One region of the Brevibacillus sp. FW306-2-1A-C05A genome, then DNA from elsewhere that is predicted to be linked to it. Evidence: riboswitches for the same ligand, from Rfam matches in the RefSeq annotation. Region 1 holds a riboswitch; the other holds the start of a gene.
The links. A riboswitch is a leader RNA that binds a small molecule or an ion and turns the genes downstream of it on or off. The one in region 1 is predicted to bind S-adenosylmethionine.

Region 1 (12,341 bases):
CAATCGGCAGCTCCACCTTCGGGAACTCTTCCTCGAAGCTTTTGCCCAGCATGTTCCCGATGACTTCATCCATCGTAGTAGCGGCCGTCTCGCTCGTGGCAATCAGTTGACCGTCGCGCATGACCGTGATCCGGTCGCAGATTTCGAAAATTTCCGGCAGCCGATGGGAAATGTAGATGATCCCGACGCCTGCTTTTTTCAACTGGTCGATAATGAGAAACAGCCGCTCGCTCTCCTTCGTGCTCAACGGGGCTGTCGGTTCGTCAAAAATGACGTACTTCGCTTTTTGCACGGTCGCGCGGGCAATCAAGATCAGTTGCTTTTCGGACAGCGTACATTCCTCGACGAGCATGCGCACAGGGATGGAAAAGCCGAAGCTTTGCAAAATGCTCTCCGCTTCCTTGTGCAGCCCTTGCCAGTTCATGAGTCCCTTGCTGCTTTTGGACACGATCTGGTCGAGCAAAATGTTTTCCGTCACGCTCAAATACGGGATCAGCGCCGTATCGACTTCCTGGTAGACGCACTGGATGCCCAACGCTTTCGCATCCTGCGGCGATTGGATCGAGACGTCCTTGCCGTCAATCGCGATGCTGCCGCCATCCGCCTGATACGCGCCTGTAAGAATTTTCATCAGCGTGCTTTTTCCCGCTCCGTTCGCTCCGAGCAGCGCGTGCACCTCGCCAGCCTTGACTTCAAAATCGACGGAGCGCAACGCAGGCACGCCGGAAAACTGCTTCACAATCCCTTTCATCTGCAAGCTGGACACTTTTCGCCCCCCCTAAATAAACAAGATTCCCGTTGACAAAAGCAACGGGAATAGCCAAACCAACCAGCTCTATTTGCTTACTTGCCCCACTCTTGTACGTATTGGGACAGATCGCCCATCGTTACTTTTTTATCCTTTGGCAAGTCTTCCTGTTTGACCAGCACCGGATTCAGCTTCACGCTGTCTGGCACTTGCTCGCCTTTCATTTTTTGGAAAACGGTCTGCGCATGAATGCGTCCGATATTCGACGGATCTACCGCTGCTGTCGCGACCCAAGGAGAGTTTGGCTCCTGGATCAGTTGCAAGTCTTCGTCGCTCAGGTCGATGCCGTACACCTTGATCTCGGTGCGTCCTGCTTGCTGGATCGCACGGGTTGCCCCTTTGGCAAATTCATCCCACGATGCCCATACGGCTGTAATGTCGCCTTTGTTCGGATACTTTTTCAAAATCGCTTCCATCTGCGCTTGCGTATCCAGCGCGGTGTTGTTCGTTGCCGAGCCAAACGCGGCGATTTCCTTGATATCCGGGTATTTTTTCAGGAATGCTTCATACGTTACCTGGCGCTTTTCCATCGGCGCAAAGCCCGCTACCCAAATTTTCACGATGTTGCCTTTGCCGCCCGTATCGGCAGCCAGCTTTTCCAGGCTCAACTCGGCCAGCTTGTTGTCATCTTGCTCGACGACAGGGACGCCCGGCAGCTTGATATCGGTGTCGAACAGCACAACCGGGATCTTTTTGTCGACCGCTTTTTGCGTGCCTTGCTGCAGCGCTTCCGCCGTACCGTGGTCAATCAGGATGCCGTCAAAATTTTGGTTCACCGCAGCATCGAGGTTGGAGGCCATTTTCGACAAATCGGTATCTGCGTTGAATACGGTCAGCTCGCCGCCGTTTTTCTCGACTTCCTGCTTCACGCCGTTAATGTATTGGGCAGAAAACGTGCCGACGTTTTGGCGCATAATCAAGGCAATGCGCTTCGCCTTCTCGCCGCCGGAAGCGCCGCTTCCCGCCTGATTTTGGGTGTCCGCTCCCCCGCCGCAAGCGGTCAAGGCCAGCGACGCAGCCAGTACGATTGATGTGACAAGACCCAGTTTCTTTTTCATCGAAAAATCCCCCTTTTTCTTTCTTCCTGCTGAGCTTCAAGCTGAGGAGGCGACGACCTTCCAATAGGAAAAGCCTCTTTCAACAGATGAAAGAGGCTTGATCGACAAGATTCGCGCCTCTTATCTGTCAGGTATCGCTACCTGTTGGAGTTAGCACCTTGGCTCGCAAGACGGTGATCTTGCCAGCTAGGTTGCCGGGCATCATAGGGCCATTCCCTCAGCCTTCTCTGGATAAGAGTAGTTTTTATTTTCGCAACGTTTGTATTAATATATACAGACTATAATCCTTGTTTTACCCATCTGTCAACTGGGTTTTTGAAGCTTTTGTCCTCCAAAATAATCCCAACTCGATGTCCAAATTTTGGAGGAATTATGTAAGGTCTTGTCGAAACCTTGTAGATTGAAGCAAAAGCCATGCAAATTTGCGATGGGGATGTCTAATGAGTCTACTAAAAGAACTAATCTTGCAAATGTTTTTTGCCTTGACACCGTTTGTTTTGTTCAACATCTATTACCGCGACCGGATGCGTAACTATAGCCGTTGCTTTATTCTCGTAACCAGCTCTGTCTGCATGTTTCTGGCGATGACCTTCGCTTCGAGCGTCAACGAAGGAATCATTTTCGACATCAGGCACGTCATCGTCTTTTTCGCTCTGATCTACGGCGGAGTACGAATCGCCTTGATCGTGCTGATCGAATCAGCGCTGTACCGCTTTTATCTGGGCGGCGAAGGCACCTGGGTCGCCATGCTCGTAATGGCCGCCACGTTTGCAATCTCCCTCCTGATATATCAACGCTACAAAGCCAGTTATCGGAAAACACTGTTTACTCTTTTGACGGGTGCGCTTTTTTCCCTGATAGATTTGGGGTTGACCTATTTCAATTTTCCCACCTATGTATCCCATCAGCTTCCCTATCATGTGCTTGTGATTCCCGTTCAAAATTTTGTCGGCATCTGGCTGTTGATGTCGTTATTTAGCAAATGCGTATCAGACAAGGAATTGTTCATTCGCCATGCCCAAAACGAAAAAATCGAGACGATGAGCCACGTCGCCGCTTCACTGGCGCACGAGGTGCGAAACCCGCTCACGGCCGTCAAAGGATTTTTGCGCCTGATCCAGGAGGACCCGGGAAACATTGCGAAAACCGATCAGTACATTCGCATCAGCATGGACGAGATTCAGCGCACGGAAGCGATTTTGACGGAGTACCTGGCGCTGTCCAAGCCGCTCAAGGAGCGCACCGAGCTGATCGACGTATGCGAGCAGCTCCATGTCGTCCGCGAGGTCATGCTGCCGTTTGCCAACATGAACAACGTCGAGTTGGAGCTGCAAGCTTATGAAAAGCCCGTCACGATCATGGCCAATCCCGACGAGTTCAAGCAGGTGCTGGTCAACTTTATCAAAAACGCCATCGAGGCATGCGCGGAGACGGCCAAAGGGAAAGTCTCCCTGTCGTTGTTCATCGAAAAAAACAACGCCCTGCTCGTCATCAAGGACAACGGCATCGGGATGGACGAGGGCCAGATCAGACGACTTGGCACGATCTATTTTTCTACCAAAACGAGCGGGACCGGACTCGGCCTGACTTATTCCTATCACGTCATTCACACGTTTGGCGGTTCTGTGAGCGTGTCGAGCAAGCCGAAGGTCGGCACCAAGTTCACGATTACGTTTCCGTACCATCAGCCGCAGTAGCAGCTAGGCGAGTGGCCTGGTCATGAAAACCTGCTCGGCCAGCGTGGAAAAGCCCGCACTTTGCAAAATTCGGGTGGTTGTCTCATTTGCGACGGGCAAATTGACGGTGAGGCGATGAAGCTCCTGGTCCAGCGGAGCAAACACATGGGCCAGCGCGCTTGCGACAATCGCCTCCCGGTCTGCTCGTCCGGGACTGGCTTCACACTGAAACAGCAAGGCAGTCGTTTGCCTTCCCTGTTCATCAAAAATCCGCCTGTACAGCGCGTAGTCGACCGCCTGCACGTTCTCGCGAATGGCGACCAGCGCCGCAAGCTCCACGCCCTGCTCGCGGTAAATCTGCAACGTCGCTTCGATCAAAGCCTGCCCGACTCCGCTGCGCCTGTGCTTCGGCGCCACCCCTGTCCCTCCGTTCCAGCCGATTTTTCGCCCGCCTCTGTTCCATATCCCGTTCAGCACGATTCCGGCCGGCTCGCCATTTACAAACGCAACCAGCGAATGCGCGGGCGAAAGTTCCTCCTTCCCCATTTTCCAGATAAGCGTGTCCGGCGTTTTGGACTGGTCGAAAAAATAGCCGGAAAACCCTCTGTTGTAGACCAAAACGGCCTCCGCCACCGAACATTGCTCCATCGCCTTGAAAACAAGCATGGTCATTCCTCCCTGATTGAGATGACAACCACACTTATCCTCTAAAATTATTTTTAATTGATAAAATATTTTTTAATAAACGAAATCGGCAAACTACAGGCTTCCTGAATGGGATAGCCTGGCGCGCCTGTACGCTGCATGCTGTCTGCCTTCCTCTCAATGCTGAACGGGCGGGACCCGCTGCGGATTGTCCGGATGTTTCTCAAAAAACAGCAAGTCGTTTTGCCGATTCAATGTGGCGAGAAAAACCTGCTCGATGGCGACGCCGCTTTTTTTCAGCTCCTGCAAAAGCCAGCCTTCGTCCCGTTCGCGGTACTTCAGCGCCTCTTCACATATTTTTCCTTCGACGATCACAGGCAGGGAGAGGCCCGTCGAGGCAGTCCGGATTTGCAGGTCTTGTCTCGTCACTGGCTGCTGCGCAGATTTTTTCAGGACAGTCAGTCGGCCATTGGCCTCGATGATCGCCATCTCAATCTCCGACAGGTCAAAAATGTCTTTTTCCCGCAGCATTTGCAGTACGTTATCGAGCGAATAGCGTATCTTTTTCAGTTGAGGGACGAGAAACTCTCCGTTGTAAAAAACGACCGTTGGCTCAAACGTGACCATTTTGCCGAAGCGCCTGGACACAATCGACCACTGGGACACGACGCGTTGCAGCACCCCGAGCGCCACAATCGCTACCGCAATGGGAATGTGGTGGACATTCGGCTCGGCAATATCGGCCCCGGTCACGGAGCCTAGCGTGATGATAATCATGAAATCAAAGACAGGCAGCTCGCCAATCGAACGCTTTCCCATGAACAGCGTCACGATCAACAGCAGCGGCAAAATCGTAAATACACGCCCGACTACAATCAAGCTCTCACTGAACAGTTCCACGCAAAAACGCCTCCTGCCCCAACCGTTTCCTCCTGTTACTATGTAAAGTTTTGGTAGTAATTATGCGAAAAGCTTTGCCCGTAAAGCACAAACCGTCACTGGCCCCAAAAAGACTGCCCCCGATCATTCGGGCTGACAGTCTCGCCAGGAGCTTTCGACCATATTTTTCATATAGCAGAAAAATTTCCAGCATATAGACATCGCAAAGCTACATCCTCCCCAGCCGCTGCGACGTTTTGCAGGCGACGTCCTTCACGCGCTCGATCAAATAATTCAACCGCTCTTCTTTCAGATCGAAGGTGACGATGCCGATGCTCAAAGCGCCGATTACTTTTTGCGTGTAATCAAAAACAGGTGCCGCGACCGAAGCCGTATTTTCCGTCCGTTCCGCGAAGCTGACGGCATAGCCGACTTTGCGGATTTCGGCCAGCTTTTCCATGAAAGCGGGCGTCTCCTCCTCGCCGACGAGCTGCAACACGATTTGCCGCGCTTCTTCTGCCGGCATGTGCGCCAAAACAACCTTGTTTGCCGCGCCGATGTGCATCGGGATGCGCAAACCAAGCTGGTCGTAGATGCGAATGTTGTGCTGGCTGTCCACGCGATCGATCACAATCGACTCCAGGCCGCTCGGCTGGCTGAAGTAAACGCTTTCTTCCACCTCTCTGGCAAGCTCCTCGATCATCGGCTTGATGACTTTGCGATAATCAATCCGGTCGAGCACGCGCAGGCCGAACTCCATCCATTTGATCCCCAGTGTGTACTGCTTGGTAGCTGCATCCTGCTCCACCAGCCCGTGCTTCATCAGCGTGTACAACAAGCGGTAGATCGTACTCACCGGGAGCTGACATTCTTTCGCCAAATCGTTGATGGTCCACCACTTTCTATGCTCGTCCGACGCAAGTGCCGTCGCAATCGCCATCGCCCGATCAAACGATTGAATCACAGTCATTTCCCCTTTTTCCTCATGTCTCGTCTACCTCATCTTAAATGATTTGCTGTAATTTTGTGAATCGCAAAAAACTTCCCGCGATAGCCGCTGCAAGCCCGGAATAACGATTGACAGTGCAAAATCAGAATGTGTACACTGAAAATAAATTTTCGAAATATGAACAATATTCTACAATGTGGAATAAAAGGAGGCAACCATGTTCCAAGGCAGCCAATCCATGGTCAAAAAGCTGAAAACCGTCATCATCAAGCATCCCCGCGAAGCGTTTATCAGCCAGGCCCATCTCGACGCATCCTGGAAAACTTTTCACTATACAGACTGCCCTGACTGGGACAAAGCTTTGCAGGAGTACGAAAAATTCGAAGCGATCCTCCGCGAGCACGTAGCCAACGTGCTGTACCTCCCGCAATCGGACAAAACCGGGCTCGACTCCCTCTACGCCCATGATCCGGTAAAGTTCACGTCCAAAGGCGCGATCATCCTCAAATCCGGCAAAGAGCTGCGCCAAGGCGAAGCGGAAGTGTACAAGGAGTTTTTGCAAGCAAACAACATCCCGATCCTGGGACAACTGACAGGCGATGCGCAGGCAGACGGCGGCGACCTCGTCTGGCTGGATGAAAAAACGTTGGCGATCGGGCTTGGCTTCCGCACCAATCAGGCGGCGATCGCCCAGATTAAGGAGATGGTCAAGGACTTCACGGAAGAAGTCATCGTCGTACCGCTGCCATATGACCGCGGCCCGGCCGAGTGCCTGCATCTGATGTCGATTATCAGCCTCGTCGACCACGATCTCGCTGTCGTCTACTCCAAGCTAATGCCTGTGTTTTTCCGCCAACTGCTCGTCGACATAGGCATCGAACTGATCGAAGTGCCCGATCGCGAATACGAAAACCTCGGCAGCAACGTCCTCGCGCTCGCCCCGCGCGTGTGCATGGTCGTGGCGGGCAATCCGGTCACGAAGGAGCGGCTGGAAAAAGCAGGCGCTACCGTGTACGAATACGAAGGCGAAGAAATCTCCTACAAAGGCACGGGCGGCCCGACTTGCCTGACTTCTCCGGTGGAGCGTGTGTAGCTTCCTACAGACAAAAAGCCACGTGGACAGTGGCATTTTGTCTTGAGTGGGCCGACCAGTCTTCACCACTTCGTACATGGCTTGCTCTTTTCCATCTTTGGAAGCACATCGAAGAAAAGAGCAGCTCTTCTTGAGCTGCCCTTTTCTTCAAACTGGTTCATATGCTCGCCCTTACGGCTTATCATTAATACTATCGGCCTTTCGCCATAATATTAGCTTACCTCTAGCAAACTATCTAGTCAATTCCCTTTTTTGATGTCGATTGAGTTTACTTTGCCCTCAACTCAATCAATTCTTTCTGAAGATCCTCTATCTGCTTTTCTAACCGTTTTTTATCATCCGTCAAATCTTCGACCTGTTTTTCCAACTTTAATTGAGTAATGTATTGCTTTGGAAAACAAATCTCAAAGCACTTCGTTTTTATCTCAACAAATAAGGAGCGGGGATTTGAAATGTCATGCAATCCTCCTTTTTTATCTAATAACCGACCTTCACTAATCGTCCTCACGAGAGCTCCCACTTCTTCCAATACAACAACCGGATGAGCATATGCCAGTTCCGGATTGTAGTTCATCCCCAAGTCGGCATAAAAGATGTCGCCATTATTTACCTTGCCGGAACCAGTGTAGAAAGTCTTTTTCCATTTGTCGAGTGAATTTTATCATTCTTTTCAGACAAATCGTAGAATGCAAAAGAAGAGCCGCACAAATAACGGCTCTTCTCATCTAAGAAAACAACAGCTTCCAGCTATGCACACTGGCTTTTACAGAAAATGCTGCATCCACACATTCGGTTCCACGTACACGACCTCGTCCTTTTCCACTTCGATGCGCACCGGAACGAGCGCATCCGGAATAATGTACGTGCCGGACTCGGGGAATTTCATCCCTGTCCACTCTTCCCACCCGCCTGAATGCCTTCCGCGCGCAGTAGGTTCGCAGCCTGAACGGCGCGGCCTGTTTGCGTCCCGGTTGAAATGATCGTCACATCCTGTCCTGCGATCAACTTGACGCCTTTGCCGAGCGCAAACGTGTGCGTTTCTTCCGTAAAAAGGGTCGGCAGCGGGTCGCGCGCCAGCCGAATGTACACGGGACCGTGGTAGTCGCGGGCGAACTCCATCACCTTTTTCACTTCGACCGCGTCCGCCGGAGCCAGGACGACCATGTTGGCCAGGCTGCGCATGATCGCGATATCTTCCAGACCTTGATGCGTTTTTCCCGTGCATCCGGTCAGCAAGCCGCTGTAGGCCCCGATCATTTTCACGTCCAGCTTCGGCTGGGCAATCGCCACGGCGATCTGGTCCAGAGAGCGTTTCACAATAAAAGCGGCAAACGTGCACACCCACGGCTGCAAGCCGACTGTTGCCAGACCGGAAGCGACTCCGAGCATGTTCTGCTCGGCGATGCCCATCTGCAAAAATTTGGCCGGATTCCCCTCCGCTACTTTATCCAGCTTGGTGGAGGTCGCCAGGTCGCCATCGACTGCGTACACTCGCGGATCGTCCTTCGTAAATTGCAGCAATGTTTCGCCAAACGCATCGCGCATGGCTACTTTTTTATCAAGCTGTAATTGCATCTTCTACACCCCCATATCCAGTTCTTCCAAGGCTGCTTTCAGCTCTTCCGCATTCGGCACTTTCGCATGCCATGTGTAGTTGTTCTCCATGAAGCTTACGCCCTTGCCTTTGACGGTGTGGGCAATTACGACGGTCGGCTTGCCTTGCACGCGCTTCGCCTGCTGGCACGCCTCGATGATCTGTTCCACATCGTGGCCGTCGATGGCAAGCACGTTCCAGCCGAACGCCGCCCAGCGGTCTTCCGGGGAAAAGATCGGGATTTCCCGTTCGCGGCCTTCCGTTCCCTTCCAGCCGAATTGCTGCAGCTTGTTGTAGTCCATGATGACTACCAGATTGTCCAGCTCGTATTTGGCCGCTACGTCCGCCGCTTCCCATACTTGCCCTTCCTGCGATTCGCCGTCGCCAATGATGCAGTATGTGGAGAACGCTTGCTGCTTCAGCTTTGCGCCCAGCGCCATGCCGACTGCGGCAGAAATTCCCTGCCCCAGCGAGCCTGTGGACATGTCCAGTCCGGGCAGCAGCTTCATGTCCGGATGGGCTTGCAGGCGAGAGTCGATATCGTCGAACGTTTTCAACTCCTCCACCGGGAAGTAGCCCCGCAGCGCCAGCACCGTATAGAGGGCGATCGCGGAGTGCCCCTTGGATAGCACAAAGCGGTCCCGCTCCGCCCACAGCGGCTCGTCAGGCTTGATATTCATCACGTCAAAATAAAGAGCGACCAAAAGATCGGTCACAGACAGCGGCCCGCCGACATGGCCTGCCCCTGCGTGGTGCACCGTTTGCAGAATCAGCCTCCGGGTCTCGCTGCTTTTCTTTTGCAGCCAATTGATTTTTTCCTGAGCGGAAACCGTCTTCATACTTTCTCACCTCTGGTTGATGATATCGTTTGCTCGATGAAGGCAATGGATCTTTTCGCGTATGCAAAAGGGTTGTGAACGAGCGGGTCCTGCTCGCCTTCGAGCATAGCCCAGCCTTGATAATCCCGCTCGACCAACTCCTTGAAAATCGGGGCAAAATCGAGGCTTCCATCACCTGGGACAGTGAACACCCCTCTGCGGATGCAGGTGACGAAATCAGCCTGTTCCGCCCTTGCCTGGTCGAGAACGCTTTGGCGAATATCTTTCAGGTGCACGTAGCCGATCCGCCCGTAATACTTTTGCAGCAGCTTCAACGGGTCGTTGCCGCCGTAGTAGGCATGGCCTGTATCGTACAACAGGTAGACAAGCCCGGGATCGGTCATTTCCATCAGGCGGTCGATTTCCTCCGGCTGCTCCACGACCGTCCCGCCGTGATGGTGGTACACGAGCTTCATGCCCAATTCGCGGCAAATCTCCCCTGCCTGGTTCAGCCCTTCGGCCAGGCTTTTCCACTGCTCATCTGTCAAGTGTGCGACCTGCTTTTCATGCGGGGAGCGGCGCGGGTCCCAATGCAGCGAGCCGCCAACTTCTGCCGTGCTGACGACTTCTGCTCCCATCGCCTTGAGGAATTGCGCGTGCTTCCGGTAAGCCTGCAGCTCCTCGTCGCGGCGCTGCGCATCCGAGAACAGCACGGACTTCCACTGCGAGGTCAGCCGCAGCCCCCGTTTGCCCAGCTCCTGCTGCAAAACAGCCGGATCGGCAGGGAACTTCCTGCTCATTTCCACACCTGTAACGCCAAGGCTGGCTATCTCATCCATGACCTGCTCGTAGGAATAGTGATCCCCGTGTTCTTTGACATCCTCCCCGACCCAGTTGATCGGGTGAACCCCCAGCTTGAAGTTGTATCCTTTATCTGTCATGACTGTCGCCCCTTTTGATTAAGCGCTTAACTCAACGCGTTTAGAAACTTGGCTGCGCCACGCCATTGGCGGAGCCTTCGTACCTATAAGGCACAGCGGTTGCTTGCTCGTTCCACTCGAAGTCTCGTCTGTTGCCCTCCTGCTGGACAAGAGTTTTAGCCATTCTTGCCTGTTGCATAAAAACGTCGGCAACGCTTACATTTTTTTCGCAATCTCGATCTGCTTGTTCATCGCTTCATAAGCGGCTTGAACCTTTTTGCTCGCGGATACTTCCGCTACCCCGAGCCGCCACCACGACTCGTAGCCGGACGAGCACGTTCCGGGAAGCACCTTGATGTCAATCAGCGTCGTGACAGTCTCTTCCTTCGCCTGCTGCAAGGCCGCTCTCAGCTCTTCCACAGTGCGGGCCGTGTACGCCTTCGCGCCCATGCTTCTGGCGTGGCTGGCAAAATCAATCTGCAAATACTCGCCCGTCAGCCGGTTCGTCTGTTCGTCGCGATAGCGGAACTCGTTGCCGAAGCCTTCGCTGCCATGACCGCGTTGCAGGTTGTGGATGCAGCCGAACCCGTTGTTGTCGAACAGCAGGATCGTAAATTTTTGCCCTTCCTGAATGCTCGTGACCAGCTCCGAATGAAGCATCAAGTAACTGCCATCCCCGACGACGGCGTACACTTCCTGATCCGGGCTTGCCATCTTCACGCCGAACGCGCCGGACACCTCGTAGCCCATGCACGAGAAGCCGTATTCCATATGGTACGTTTTCGGGGCCTTGCATCTCCATAGGCGGTGCAAATCTCCGGGCAGGCTTCCGGCAGCAGCGACAATGATGTCCTTTTCGCCCAGGAAGCGGTTGATCTCGCCCAGCGCGAGCATTTGCGACAAGCCTTCCGCCCGCTCCACAGAGCAGACCCGGTCCACTTCTTCGTCCCACTCCTTCTTCAGAGCAGCAATCGCTTCCGGCGAGTAGGCGGACTTGTATTCCGCTTGCCGCAGTGCGCCTGTGATTGCGACCAGCGCTTCCTTCGCGTCGGCTACCACGGCCTTTCCGTTCATTTTCAGCGCGTCGTAGGAGCTGACATTGATACTGACGAACTCCACATCTGGATTTTGGAAGGCCGTTTTGGATGAGGTAGGGAAGTCAGTCAGTCTCGTTCCGACGCCGATAATCAAATCGGCCTCTTTGGCCAGGCGGTTTGCGGCGAGCGAGCCTGTGACGCCAATCGAGCCTACTTGAAGCGGGTGGTCCCATGGCACCGCGCTTTTTCCCGCTTGCGTCTCCGCTACCGGAATGCCAAACTCCTCGGCGAAGCGAATCAGTTCTGCCGTAGCGAGCGAGTAGTGCACGCCGCCCCCGGCGATAATCAGCGGCCGCTTTTTTGTCTGGATCGCTTCCGCTGCCCGTGCGAGCGCAGCAGCCGACAGCGCTCTTCTTTCGACGAAATGGACGCGCTTTTCAAAAAACTCAGCCGGGTAATCGTACGCTTCGCTTTGCACATCCTGGGGCAGAGCCAAGGTGACCGCGCCAGTGTCGACCGGGTCCGTCAGCACCCTCATCGCGTTTAAGGCGGCCGTCATCAACTGCTCGGGACGTGTAATGCGGTCCCAGTACTTGCTGACCGGCTTGAACGCATCGTTGGATGAAATCGTGTAGTCAGCAGGGTTTTCAATTTGCTGCAAGACCGGATCAGGCTGGCGGCAGGCAAAAATATCGCCTGGCAAAAACAGCACCGGAATCCGGTTCACCGTCGCTGTCCCGGCGGCTGTGACCATGTTCAAGGCGCCGGGCCCAATCGAAGACGTGCAGGCAAAAATCTCTAGCCTGTTCTTTTGTTTGGCGTAGGCAATGGCCGCATGCGCCATTCCTTGCTCGTTTTTCCCCT
Region 2 (12,341 bases), on a different contig from region 1:
GACAGGTGATTTTGCTGTCGGCGATGCAGTTTTCCTACGCGGAAATGGCGGAGGTGCTGGGAATCGAACTGGCGGATGTCAAGCGCTCCCTGTTTCGGGGACGGCAAAAGATGCGGCAACTGTGGAAGGAGGAAGGGCTATGACGAACCAAAACGGGGATGACCGCGAGCAAAAACTGCTTGCTTACCTGAGAGGGGATTTGACGGGCGAGGAAGCGAAACGGCTGGGCGAGGAACTGGCAGACGACGAAGAGTACGGGAAGCGGCTGGAACGGCTATTGCTCGGGGAAGAACAAGGGACAGACGGCAAGCAGGAGGCTGCGCCAGGGCTTTCGGAAGCAAGACAACGGGCGATCGTCCGCCGGGGAAAGTGGAAAAACAGGCTGACGACCTCCTTCTATGCCTTCGCGATTCCTTGCCTCGCGGGTGTGCTCTTGCTGTTCGTAAACGGCTGGGTGGGGACGCTGATGCATGACGATTTGTTCCGGGTGGCACGGGACATGGTCAATTTTACCCAGCCTGGCGTGAGCGTGGGCAGCAGCGGCTCGCAGGTGGGGCTGTTGTACGGCAGCATCGACATGGAGCTGCGAGAGCAGGTTGGCAAGGAGGCCAAAAGCGCTGGCCGCTTTCGGAGCACGAATGTGCTGTGGAACGTGAGCGCCAGACCGGAGTGGACAGGGGGCGTCAGGGAGCAAAAGCTGTTTTTCCGCTATCCGCTATCGGCCGGAGAACCGGAAGAAGACACGTCCTTTTTGCGCACGCCTGCCTGGACGACGCTGGAAAAGCTGCCGGAAGGAACGGTTTCCCAACTGGCGATCTCGTTTGACAGCTTCCTGACGTATGAGCAGTATGTCGAGCTGGTTTCCCGCCATGTCAGCAGCTACAACCAGGAGACGGTCTGGTTTGCCGTCGACACTGGCGTGGAGGTGAAACAAGTTGACGGGGAAGCCGGCAATCTGCTACTCGGCCCGGGGGAGGTCTGGGGCTTTGCCGAGCGGGAGCTGGATTACGGAACCGCGCCGATTCAGGTGAACGGAGAAGGCGAGCGGCGAATGGCCGCCTTCATGGGCGAGATGAAGTATTTGACCGAGCAAAAAAGCTTGGCGCGCGACATGGGCTACGCGCTGCTTTCGGGCGGCAATCCGCAACTCGAGGAGCGCTATCGCTATTTGCAGGAAAAAGGCGTGCGCATCTACGGCGCCGTCCTGACCGGGCCGACGAAGGAGCTGCTCAGGCTCAAGGAGGAAAAGTCGATTACCGCCGCGTTTGTCGGCAAAATCGACTGGTGGAACTGGGAGCGCCCCGCCGCCTCGGGGACGCAGAATAGCTGGTAGAAGGCGAGCCGTTTTTGCAAAAAAAGAGTGTTGACATCGTGGAACCGCAGGTTGTATGATTCAAACTAAATCAAAACCGCATACGTTTGGATACCTTATCCAGAGAAGGTGGAGGGACTGGCCCGATGATACCCGGCAACCGACACGACGCGATTTCAACGCGAGCAGCGATTGAAGCAAAAAGCGACGTGCACGGTGCTAATTCCTGCAGAAACAAAAGTGGTCTGGAAGATAAGGGGGACATGACACGTTATTTGTACGTGACGACAGCGACCTCTTTTCTTCGGAAAAGAGGTCTTTTTGTATGTCACAGCACGAACGCCGATTGCCGCATGACACCGTTTGACCGCAAGGCTGGGGGATATGACCAGTCCGCTACAGATAGAGAGAAACTACTTAACGAGGGGAGTAATCAATCATGGCATACCGCGCATTGACTGAACAGGAAGCAGTAGAGTACGTAAAAGGCTTGCCGGGTCTGTTTACAGAGGGGGCCGAGTTGACCAGCCGCGAAATCGGGGACGGGAACCTGAATCTGGTGTTCGATATTCAGGAGTCGGCTACCGGAAAAAAAGTGATCGTGAAGCAGGCGCTGCCGTTTGCGAGAGTCGTGGGCGAGTCGTGGCCGCTGACCATCGACCGCGCCCGGATCGAGAGCGAAGCGCTTCGCATCCAGCACAAATACGTACCGGACCTGGTGCCGGAAGTGTACCACTTCGATCAGGAGCTGGCCCTGACGGTGATGGAAAACGTAGGCGACCACATCATCATGCGCAAAGGCTTGATTGAGGGCAAGCGCTATCCGCTTTTTCCGAAGCAGATCGGCCGTTTTCTCGCGCACACCTTGTTCTACACATCGGATTTGGGCGCGCATCCGTACGACAAAAAAGCGCTCGTCGGAACATTCATAAATCCGGAATTGTGCAAAATCACAGAAGATCTCGTCTTTACCGATCCGTACGAAAATGCGCCGACCAACGACTTCAACCCGCTGATTCGCCGGGAAGTGGAAGCGATCTGGAACAACAAGCCGCTCAAGCTGGAGATCGCCAAGCTGAAATACGACTTCCTCACGCGCGCAGAAGCGCTGCTGCACGGCGACTTGCACACGGGCAGCATTTTCATCACCGAGACGAGCCTGAAAGCGATCGACCCGGAATTTGCCTACTACGGGCCAATCGGCTTTGACATCGGCGCGGTCATCGCCAACCTGCTGCTCAACTACGCAGGTCAACACGGATTGCAAGAAGACCCAGGAGAACGCGACTCGTACCGCGAATACTTACTGGAAACGGTGGAAGATGTCTGGAACGAATTCGTTTCCCAGTTCGTTCAGCTCTGGCACAAACAGGCAAAAGAGCGCAGCGCTCACGTCGAAGGTTTGTGGCAAAGCTACGTGAAGCGACTGATTCAGGACACGGCGGGCTATGCCGGCTGCAAAATTTTGCGCCGCGTGATCGGGCTTGCGGGAGTGGCTGATCTGAACACCATCGCAGACGATGAAAAACGGGCAGAAGCCGAGCGACTGGCGCTGGCGATCGGAGAAGCGCTGATTCTCGGCCGCAGCAACGTCGACGAATCGACAGACATCACGGACATCGTCCGCCAGGTAACCGCACGCTACTATCAGGAGGCAACGACAGTATGACAACCAGTACACAAACAACGCCAGTCAAGTGGGAAGACGACGCGCTCGTCTTGCTTGACCAGACGCGTTTGCCAGTAGAGACGATTTACTTGCGGCTGACGACCGCAGAAGAAGTATGGGGCTCCATTCGCCGCCTGGAAGTGCGCGGCGCGCCGGCAATCGGCATGGCCGCAGCATATGGATTGTACCTGGGGATTCGCGGCAGCGAGGCACAGACGTACGAAGCGTTTTGGCAGGAGTTGAACCGCCAGGCAGACTACCTGGGCACATCCCGCCCTACCGCTGTCAACCTGTTCTGGGCGCTCGACCGGATCAAGGCGCGCGTGAAAAAAGACGCTGCCCTGCCAATCGCAGAGCTGAAAGCCGCTGTGCTTGACGAAGCGCTGGCGATTCAAAAGGAAGACGCCGAGGTGTGCCGGACGATCGGAGAGCATCTGCTCACGCTGCTGCAAGACGGCATGGGCGTTCTCACGCACTGTAATCCGGGGGCGCTGGCGACGGCAGCGTACGGAACGGCTACGGCTCCCTTTTATTTGGCCAAGGAACGCGGCTGGAATCTGAAAGTATATGCAGACGAGACGCGTCCCGTCTTGCAAGGCGCTCGCCTGACCGCGTATGAATTGCAGCAGGCGGGCATCGACGTCACGCTGATCTGCGACAACATGGCGGCGATGGTGATGTCGCAGGGCAAAGTGCAGGCGGTCGTCGTCGGAACGGACCGCGTGGCGGCCAACGGCGATGTCGCCAACAAGATCGGCACCTACGGGGTAGCGGTTTTGGCAAAGGCGCACGGCATTCCTTTTTACGTGGCAGCTCCCCTGTCCTCAGTCGACCTGGCAACACCGACAGGCGCGGACATTCCGATTGAGGAGCGTCCGGCCGAGGAGATCACGCACGGCCTGGGCAAACAGGTAGCACCTGACGACATCAAAGTGTACAATCCGGCGTTCGATGTGACGCCTGCCCAATACATTACGGCGATTGTCACCGAGACGGGCATTTTCAAACCGGAAGAGATTGCGAAAAGCAAACAATAATCACGCTCATGAGCGTCTGCCAGTTCGCTGGCGGGCGCTTTTTGCGCAAGAAGCGTCCCTGCCGCTTGCCAAACAATGGCTCCGGTCGCATAATCGAGCGTAAGCAGTCGTTTGCCAGTCTTTAGTCGCTGCATCTACATAATATAAGGAGGGCTTTTGCATGAGAAGGATACCGATTAATGAGGAGACGTTTCTCAAACAGCTTGAGCTGTCCGATGCCGCCGAAATGTTCTGGCTCACGGACACCAACAGACCCTACCTGAAGGAATGGCTGCCTTGGCTGAATTTTACGAAGCGTGTCGAGGATACGAGCCATTTTATCCAGCGAACGATCCAGCAGCATAACGACAATCAGGGCATTCACTACGGAATCTGGCACAACGGACGGCTGGCCGGAACGCTGGGCGTGCACAATATTGACTGGATCAACAAGAAAACGGCGATCGGCTATTGGCTCGGCGCCCAGTTCCAGGGCAAGGGACTGATGACCGGGGCAGTGGCGGCGTACATGGACCAGCTTATTTTCGGCTCGTGGGGGCTGGAAAAGGTCACGATTCAGGCGGCGACGGAAAATTACAGGAGCAGAGCGATCCCGGAGCGGCTGGGCTTTCAACTGGAAGGAATCCTGCGCCGCAACGAGTTTCTGTACGACCATTTTGTCGACCATGCCGTGTACAGCATGTTGAAGGAAGAATGGCTGGCAAGACGTAGCTGAAAAAGTTGGATTGACAAAGAAAATTCAGTAAATTACGATGAAGGAAGCAAGAAGGGGTGCGTGATGCGCGCGCCTTTTTTATATATTAGTACAATTACGGTTTCGCCCATGGTTTGGTTTGGCGCAGCCGGGTTTGTCCATTCGCTGGAAAGGTGCAGTTGCCCAGGAGAAAAGCGCTGGCTGCAATTGAGTTCCATACAAGGCTACATCATGGGAGGGGGATCTGCTTGCATACACTCAAGGAGCTATCGTGGTTTTTTCGCGCGTACTGGAAACGGTACACAATCGGTATCTTGTTTTTATTTCTCATCGACGTCCTGATGCTTTGGCCGCCTCGTCTGATCGGAGAGACGGTCGATGCGATGCGCAACAGCTCTTTGACGACGCAGGATTTGACCAGGACGGTTGCGATCCTGCTCTCGCTTGGTGTCGGGCTGTACGCGATGCGTTTTGCCTGGCGACACTTGCTCAACGGCGGTGCGCTGATTTTGGAGCGGACTTTGCGCGAGCGTCTGTTTGCGCACCTGACGCGGATGACGCCGTCGTTTTACCATCGCAAGCGCAGCGGCGATCTGATGGCTGTCGCGACCAACGACATTCCGGCGATCGAGCAAACGGCGAGTACAGGCGTGCTCACGCTGGTCGATTCGCTGTTCATGACGCTGTTGACGCTCGGGGTCATGGTGACGGTCATCGATTGGAAGCTGACGTTGGCGGCGCTGATCCCGATGCCTTTTTTGGCCTGGTCGACCGCCTACTACGGCAGACTGCTGCACGAGCGCTTTTATCTCGCCCAGGAAGCGTTTGGCGAGATGAACGACCACGTGCAGCAATCGGTTTCCGGCGTGCGTGTGCTGCGTGCGTTTGTGCAGGAAAAGGAAGACATTGAAGCCTATCGCCGGGTCAGTGAAAAAACGCTGGAGCGCAACGTGAGCGTATCGCGGATCGACGCGCTGTTCGAGCCGACGATTGCGATCATTATCGGCTTCAGCTTCCTGATCGGGCTTGGCTATGGAACATACCTCGTCTTTACGAGCGCGATTTCTTTGGGCGATCTGGTCGCTTTTAACCTGTACCTCGGGCTTTTGATCTGGCCGATGTTCGCCTTTGGCTGGCTAGTCAACGTGCTGCAGCGCGGCGGAGCGTCCCACAAGCGCCTCTCCGAGCTTTTGGTGGAACAGCCGGATGTGAAGGAAGTCGCCCACCCGGTGACGGCCGAGACGCCGAATACGGTAGAAGCTCGCCAGTTTTCTTTTGCCTACCCGGGCAGTGAAAAGCCTGCGCTCACTGACATCACCTTTTCGCTCGGGGCAGGCGAGACGCTGGGCATTGTCGGGCGGACGGGGAGCGGGAAGTCGACGCTGTGCCGCGCCCTGTTGCATCAATACGAGTTGAAGGAGCAGTCGCTGTTTGTCGGCGGAGTGCCGATTGAAAAACTGTCATTTGCAGCGCTGCGGGAAAAAATCGCCTATGTGCCGCAGGAGCATTTACTGTTCTCGCGGACGATTGCGGAAAATGTAGCGTTTGGCCGGCCGCAAGCGACAGAGGCGGAGGTACTGCACGCGCTCAAGCTGGCGGAAATGAGCAATGATCTGGCCCAGTTCCGCGATGGCCTGCAAACGATGGTGGGCGAAAAGGGCGTGACCCTCTCCGGCGGGCAAAAGCAGCGGATTTCGATTGCCAGGGCTTTGCTGCTCGATGCAGGCATCCTCATTCTCGACGATTCGTTGTCGGCGGTCGACGCCCGGACGGAAGAGGCGATTTTGCGTCATTTGCGCGAGGAGCGCGCCGCCAAAACGACGATTATTACCGCTCACCGCCTGTCTGCCGTGCAACACGCCGAGCTGATTCTCGTGCTGGACGAAGGCCGGATTGTCGAGCGGGGAACACATGATGAGCTGATGCAGCAAAACGGCTGGTATGCGGAGCAGTATCGCAGACAGCAAATGGAGCGGGATGTTGCCGGCTAAGCCGTGAAGAGGGAGGGAGAGCGTTTCGTGGGGAAAGAACACGTATGGAAGCGGCTGGCCGCATTTGCGCGGCCGTTTCAAAAGCAAATAGGGGGAGCGCTGATCCTGCTTCTGCTCGGGACGAGTGCGGAGCTGGCGGGACCATTTCTGGCCAAGGCGATGATCGACAATCACATCCTCGCCATCCAGAAGCCCTGGTACGAGTTTGAACAAAAGCCGCAGGTGCCCGAGGACCTGGTGGTTGCGATAAACGATCGCTACTATATACGGGAGGATGCGCTGGCCGATGCGGGCTTGACACCCGGCAGCATCCAGGCGAGCGAAGCGACCGTAGTTGCGGCAGGCACGACGTATTACTTGATCGAGGGAAAAATCGAGCAAAACGGCGAGAAGCAGTTCACGCCCATCGAGCCGGAAAATGGCCGGGAGCGCTTTGCGGTGACGGCGGGCGATGCGGCGGGGACGAGTGCGGCTCCGACAGGAATCCGGCTGACGGGCGAAGAAGTTTTGGCGATGTACCAAAACGACGTGCAGCCGATCATCTGGCTGTCGTTAGGGTACGGAGCGCTGATTTTGCTGTCGGCGTGCTTCAACTACATTCAGATTTTGTGGCTGCAAACGATCGCCCAGCGCATCATTCAACAGATGCGGATGAAGCTGTTCGTGCATTTGCAGAAGCTCCCGGTCTCCTTTTTTGACAAGACGCCGGTTGGCTCGCTCGTCTCCCGCGTGAGCAACGACACCGAGGCGATTCGCGAGCTGTACGTGAGCGTGCTTGCTACGTTTGTGCAAAACGGCATTTATTTGCTCGGAATCTTGATCGCGCTGTTCGTGCTCCAGCCGCAACTGGCCCTGTTCTGCTGTCTGACTGTGCCGCTGCTCGCGCTCTTGGTCTACGTCTATCAAAAGTACAGCTCCCGCTACTACGCGGTGATTCGGGCGAAGCTCGGCGACATGAACGCGACGATCAACGAGATGATTCAAAACATGGCGATTGTCCAGGCGTTTCGCCGCGAGGAAGGCGTGCAAAAAGAGTTTGCGCAGGTGAACGAAAGCTACTTCAAGGTGCGGATGAAGGAAATCAACCTGGAGTCGCTCCTGCTGCGGCCCGCTGTCGACCTGATCTGGAAAATCGCCCTGACCTTGATTATCTGGTACTACGGCTCCGCGTCGTTTCACAGCGTCATTTCGTTCGGGGCGCTGTTTGCCTTCGTAGACTACATGGGTCGCTTTTTCGAGCCGATCAACATGATTATGAACCGCCTGTCGCAAATGCAGCAGGCGACGATCTCGGCCACACGCGTCTTCGATATTTTGGACACGGCGGCCGAATCGCAAACAGCGGGGACGCCAATCGCGCGGCCGCGCGGGGAAGTGGTGTTCGACCAGGTGTCGTTTGCTTACAACGAAGATGAGTACGTGCTGAAAAACGTTTCGTTCACCGCGAAGCCGGGCCAGACGATCGCGCTCGTCGGCCATACCGGATCAGGGAAAAGCTCGCTGATGAACCTCTTGCTCGGCTTTTATCCGGTGACAAAAGGGCGCATCCTGATCGACGGAAAAGACATGCGCCAGATCGACACGCACTCGCTGCGCAGTCATATCGGGCTGGTGCTGCAAGACCCGTTTTTGTTTACGGGCAGCATCGGCTTCAACATTCGCATGTACAACGATGCGATTTCCGATGAAAAAGTCGTGCAGGCCGCCAAGGCAGTGCGGGCCGACGAATTTATTACGCGCCTGCCGCAAGGGTACGACGAGCCGGTTGTCGAGCGCGGCATGACGTTGTCTGCGGGACAGCGGCAGCTCATTTCGTTTGCCCGGGCGCTTGTGGCCGATCCGGCGATTTTGATTCTCGACGAAGCGACGGCGAGCATCGACAGCGAAACCGAGCTGGCGATCCAGGAAGCGCTGCACGTCCTGTCGCGCGGGCGGACGACGTTTATCATTGCCCATCGGCTGTCGACGATCCAGCACGCGGACCAGATTCTCGTATTGTCCCGCGGGGAAATCGTGGAGCGGGGAACGCATGACGAGCTGATGGCACAGGATGGACTGTATCAAAAAATGTACCAGCTTCAACAAGGGAGTCTTTCTGTTAAAGTGAATGGATAGAGGTTTACAGAGGATTTAGGGGAAAGGAGCTTCAACACCATGTCTTCGTCGAGATACACCTTCTGGGTGTTGATCCTGGTGGTAGCCATCTCGGGCTTGAGCCAAGGCTTGAGCATTCCGCTTTTGGCTGTGCTGTTGGAAAAGCAGGGCGTGTCGTCGGTCATGAACGGGCTGAACGCCGCCGCTCTGTACGTGGGGATGGTGCTCGTCTCGCCTTTGCTGGAAATTCCGCTGAGGCGGATCGGCTACCGTTCCACGATTTTGTGGGGAATGCTGCTGCTCACGATTGCGACTGCCCTCATCCCGCTGTTCAGCCACCTGGCTGTCTGGTTTGTGTTGCGCATGCTGATGGGGATTGGCGATTCCAGCCTGCACTACTCCAGCCAGATGTGGGTGACGAAAATCGCCGCGCCGCAAACGCGGGGACGCGACCTGTCCCTGTACGGGCTGGCGTATGGCGTCGGCTTCAGCATCGGGCCGCTTGGCTTGAATTTGTTGCCGCTCGGGCTGTGGGTGCCGTTTGGCGTCTTGCTTTTTTTGTACGCCGTAGCTTTTGTGCTTTTGTCGCGGATTAAAAACGAATATCCCGAACAGCTCAAGCAAACGGAAAAGAAACAAAACAAATACGCCACCGTGCTGCGCATCGGCTGGCTGTCGCTGATTCCTTCCTTTTTATACGGGTTCATGGAGACGTCTTTGAACGGCAGCTTTCCGGTCTACGCGTTGCGCACAGGCTTGTCGCTGGAGTGGGTTTCCCTGATTTTGCCGTCGTTTGTAGTCGGCAGCATTATTTTGCAAATGCCGCTCGGGACGCTGAGCGACCGGATCGGGCGCAGGCAAGTGATGCTCGCCTGTGCGCTTGTCGGGGGGATTGCCTTTTTCCTGTTCCCGCTGGCCGGGGAAAACGTCTGGCTGATGATGCTGCTGCTCGCGCTTGCCGGGGCGGCAGTCGGATCGTTTTACTCGCTCGGTCTGGCCTATTCGGCCGATATTTTGCCTGCCGCCATGGTGCCGACTGCGGGAATTATTGCGGGCATCAACTTCGGGATCGCGAGCATTCTCGCGCCAAACGTCAACGGCGTGCTCATGGAGCTGTGGGAGCCGTGGACGATGTTTTGGCTGATGGGGGCGCTTCTCGTGGTCTTCGCCGCCGCCTGCCTGTTTGCCCGAAACAGCAAGTCCCAGGCAGAGGGCTATCCGCTGCCATTGCAAAAACAAGGCTGATGGATGCCAAAAACGAAGCCATTCTCTGCATGTGTGGAGGATGGCTTTTTGTGCTGCCGGGGTTTCCCAACCATTTTTGCTGAACTGTAAGTTTTCTTCGTAAAAAAGCATAAACGGGCGCAGGGGAGGGAAGCGTATTACTATAGAAGAATTGTTTTTTTGGAAGGGGTTGACCCGATGCTGACTCCGTGCATATTCAAGCGGGGGATCGTCTGGATTTTGTTTTTCGTTCTCAGTCTGGTCATCATCCCGTTTTTTTCCGAAGAGGGGCAGGTTCCGCCGCCAACTCCTGCTACGAATGCGGCTGCGCAGCAGTAACTTCGACTCTGTCCGTGGATGAGGCAAGAAGTCTTCGTTAGAGCAACAAAAGACACGCCAAGCGATTGTGCTGGCGTGTCTTTTTTCGCGAGCGCTTACTTCGAGACGAAGTTTTGCGTGTAGAACGGGCGGCCGTCTTTGATGACGACACCGACGCCCAACTGTTTGAAGTTTTGATTCAAAAGATTTTGCCGATGGCCGGAGGAGTTCATCCAGCCCATGTGGACTTCAATGCCGTCCAGTTGGCCGTAGGCGATGTTTTCGCCCGCGTAGCTGTAGCGGATGCCTGCTTTTTTCAGGCGGTCAAACGGGCTTCCCGTCGTCGGCGAGGTGTGGCTGAAGTAGTTGTGCTGCGCCATGTCGTTGCTGTGCGCCCTGGCGACAGCCGCGACCTGCTCGTCCCAGGTCAGGACAGGCAATTTGGCGCGCAGCCGAGCGACGTTCAGCAAGTCGAAATTTTCTTTCTCATAAGCGATGGCGGCTTGCTTGATCTGGGCGTCTGTCAGCTTCGGCTGTGCCGGCAACTGTGTATAGACAATCGGGTACATCAGGCCCATGGCGATCGTGGCGAAGTGCTCTGGCGTGGAGATGCGGACACCTGCGACTTTGTTGCCGCCCAGTTGATCGATGGAAAAGGTGATGACCTGATTGTTTTGAAGATAAGTCGGATGTTTGAGCGTATTGTCCTGGATGCGCAGCGATGGAGTAATAGCCAGAGTGTTCTGTGGCGCTCCCCATGCCTCCTGCAACGCTTTGGTGGTGGAACCGATCGTGATTCCCCCGATATTGATCTTCGCTCCGTTCGTAAACAGCGTGACGACTTTGCTGTTTTGGATGCCCACCTGTATGTAGTTGTTCAAATCTTTGTTGTAGATCCACCATTCTACTCCGGTGTGGCTCGGGTCTTTGCGTGCGGGCTTGCCCAGCTTTTGCTCGACCTGAGCGGCGCTCATTCCGAGCTGGATGCCGTACGTGGACACCGATTTGACTGCTTGCTCTGCGGCTGCGACAGGAGCGGCGGACACACCAAAAACGGGTGACAACTGGCCGAGCAGAGCCAGTGAAAGACCTAAGGCGAGGATGCTGATTGCTTTTTTCTTGTGCATATGTCTACCTCCTCGAAGTGGAATTGCCTTGGTTGTTACCAGTATCAGTGCAAAGACGGGCCAAAAACAGAGTCAAAGGAAGCAAATCTGTTACGAAAAAAGGAAAAACCTCCGAATAGACGATCGGAGGTTTCACGTTTTGCGGTCGTAGACGACGTATGTTTTCGCGAGCAAGTCATGCCAGCCTTGCTTTTGCGGGTTCCATGCCACCCACAAATAGCCGAGCCCAAAAGGCAGCGTGGACAAAAACTTGCCAATCACTTCGCGCAGGATGACCTGGCCGCCCGACAGGTTGCCCCGGGACTGTCTGGCACTAATGACCCGGATTCCGGTAATCAGCTTGCCCAACGTCTGTCCCGTCCACCAGGTCAGAAGGATCATGTACAACAGTCCGAACAGCGCCTCCATCAGATCGATCAACGAAAAAAAGTCGCCGGATACGCCCATGGCGCGCCGCAGCGGATTGAACACGAGCAGGCTGACGCCGACCAGAAACAGGGAGTCCAGCAGGGAGGCCGCTACGCGTATCCAAAAGCCTGCGAAGTGGTGCTCGCGAGGCGGCTCCTGCCAGCCGTCCGGCTCTTGCCTTGCCATGAGGTCGCTCATTCCTCTCACTCCTTTTTAAAACGACGGGATGAATTGGTACAGGAGCCGCGGCGAGCTTTGGCGCTGCACGAGCTGCGCAAGCCCGAGCGGATCAGGGTTGGACCAGTGCTGCTTCAGGCTGAACAACAGCTTGCTGATGGAGAGCTGGTCATTGTAGCGCACGACCATCGCTTCCTGCTCGCCAGAGAGCGAGAGTGCATGCCGGGTCGCTTCTTCCAGATCGCCAAATCCGTCGATCAGTCCGAGCAGCTTGGCTTGCTCGCCGGAGT

Region 2: another riboswitch for S-adenosylmethionine. It lies ahead of mtnK (S-methyl-5-thioribose kinase); the one in region 1 lies ahead of AC3WJN_RS21195 (sugar ABC transporter substrate-binding protein).

Annotation. Positions count from the first base shown of each region.
Region 1 is NZ_JBYSWV010000046.1:17,157-29,497, reverse strand. Features, by position in the region: gene AC3WJN_RS21200 (sugar ABC transporter ATP-binding protein) at 1-766, opposite strand, end outside; gene AC3WJN_RS21195 (sugar ABC transporter substrate-binding protein) at 844-1,866, opposite strand; SAM riboswitch class I at 1,984-2,104, opposite strand; gene AC3WJN_RS21190 (ATP-binding protein) at 2,307-3,563, shown strand; gene AC3WJN_RS21185 (GNAT family N-acetyltransferase) at 3,567-4,208, opposite strand; gene AC3WJN_RS21180 (DUF421 domain-containing protein) at 4,365-5,087, opposite strand; gene AC3WJN_RS21175 (IclR family transcriptional regulator) at 5,296-6,030, opposite strand; gene AC3WJN_RS21170 (dimethylarginine dimethylaminohydrolase family protein) at 6,233-7,108, shown strand; gene AC3WJN_RS21165 (hypothetical protein) at 7,377-7,682, opposite strand; gene AC3WJN_RS21160 (hypothetical protein) at 7,872-7,994, opposite strand; gene AC3WJN_RS21155 (transketolase family protein) at 7,991-8,683, opposite strand; gene AC3WJN_RS21150 (transketolase) at 8,687-9,541, opposite strand; gene iolE (myo-inosose-2 dehydratase) at 9,538-10,461, opposite strand; gene iolD (3D-(3,5/4)-trihydroxycyclohexane-1,2-dione acylhydrolase (decyclizing)) at 10,657-12,341, opposite strand, start outside.
Region 2 is NZ_JBYSWV010000023.1:20,630-32,970, reverse strand. Features, by position in the region: gene AC3WJN_RS14940 (sigma-70 family RNA polymerase sigma factor) at 1-143, shown strand, start outside; gene AC3WJN_RS14935 (anti-sigma factor) at 140-1,333, shown strand; SAM riboswitch class I at 1,426-1,571, shown strand; gene mtnK (S-methyl-5-thioribose kinase) at 1,752-2,981, shown strand; gene mtnA (S-methyl-5-thioribose-1-phosphate isomerase) at 2,978-4,018, shown strand; gene AC3WJN_RS14920 (GNAT family N-acetyltransferase) at 4,179-4,733, shown strand; gene AC3WJN_RS14915 (ABC transporter ATP-binding protein) at 4,961-6,703, shown strand; gene AC3WJN_RS14910 (ABC transporter ATP-binding protein) at 6,731-8,818, shown strand; gene AC3WJN_RS14905 (MFS transporter) at 8,858-10,042, shown strand; gene AC3WJN_RS14900 (hypothetical protein) at 10,220-10,360, shown strand; gene AC3WJN_RS14895 (CAP domain-containing protein) at 10,456-11,466, opposite strand; gene AC3WJN_RS14890 (RDD family protein) at 11,599-12,072, opposite strand; gene sppA (signal peptide peptidase SppA) at 12,088-12,341, opposite strand, start outside.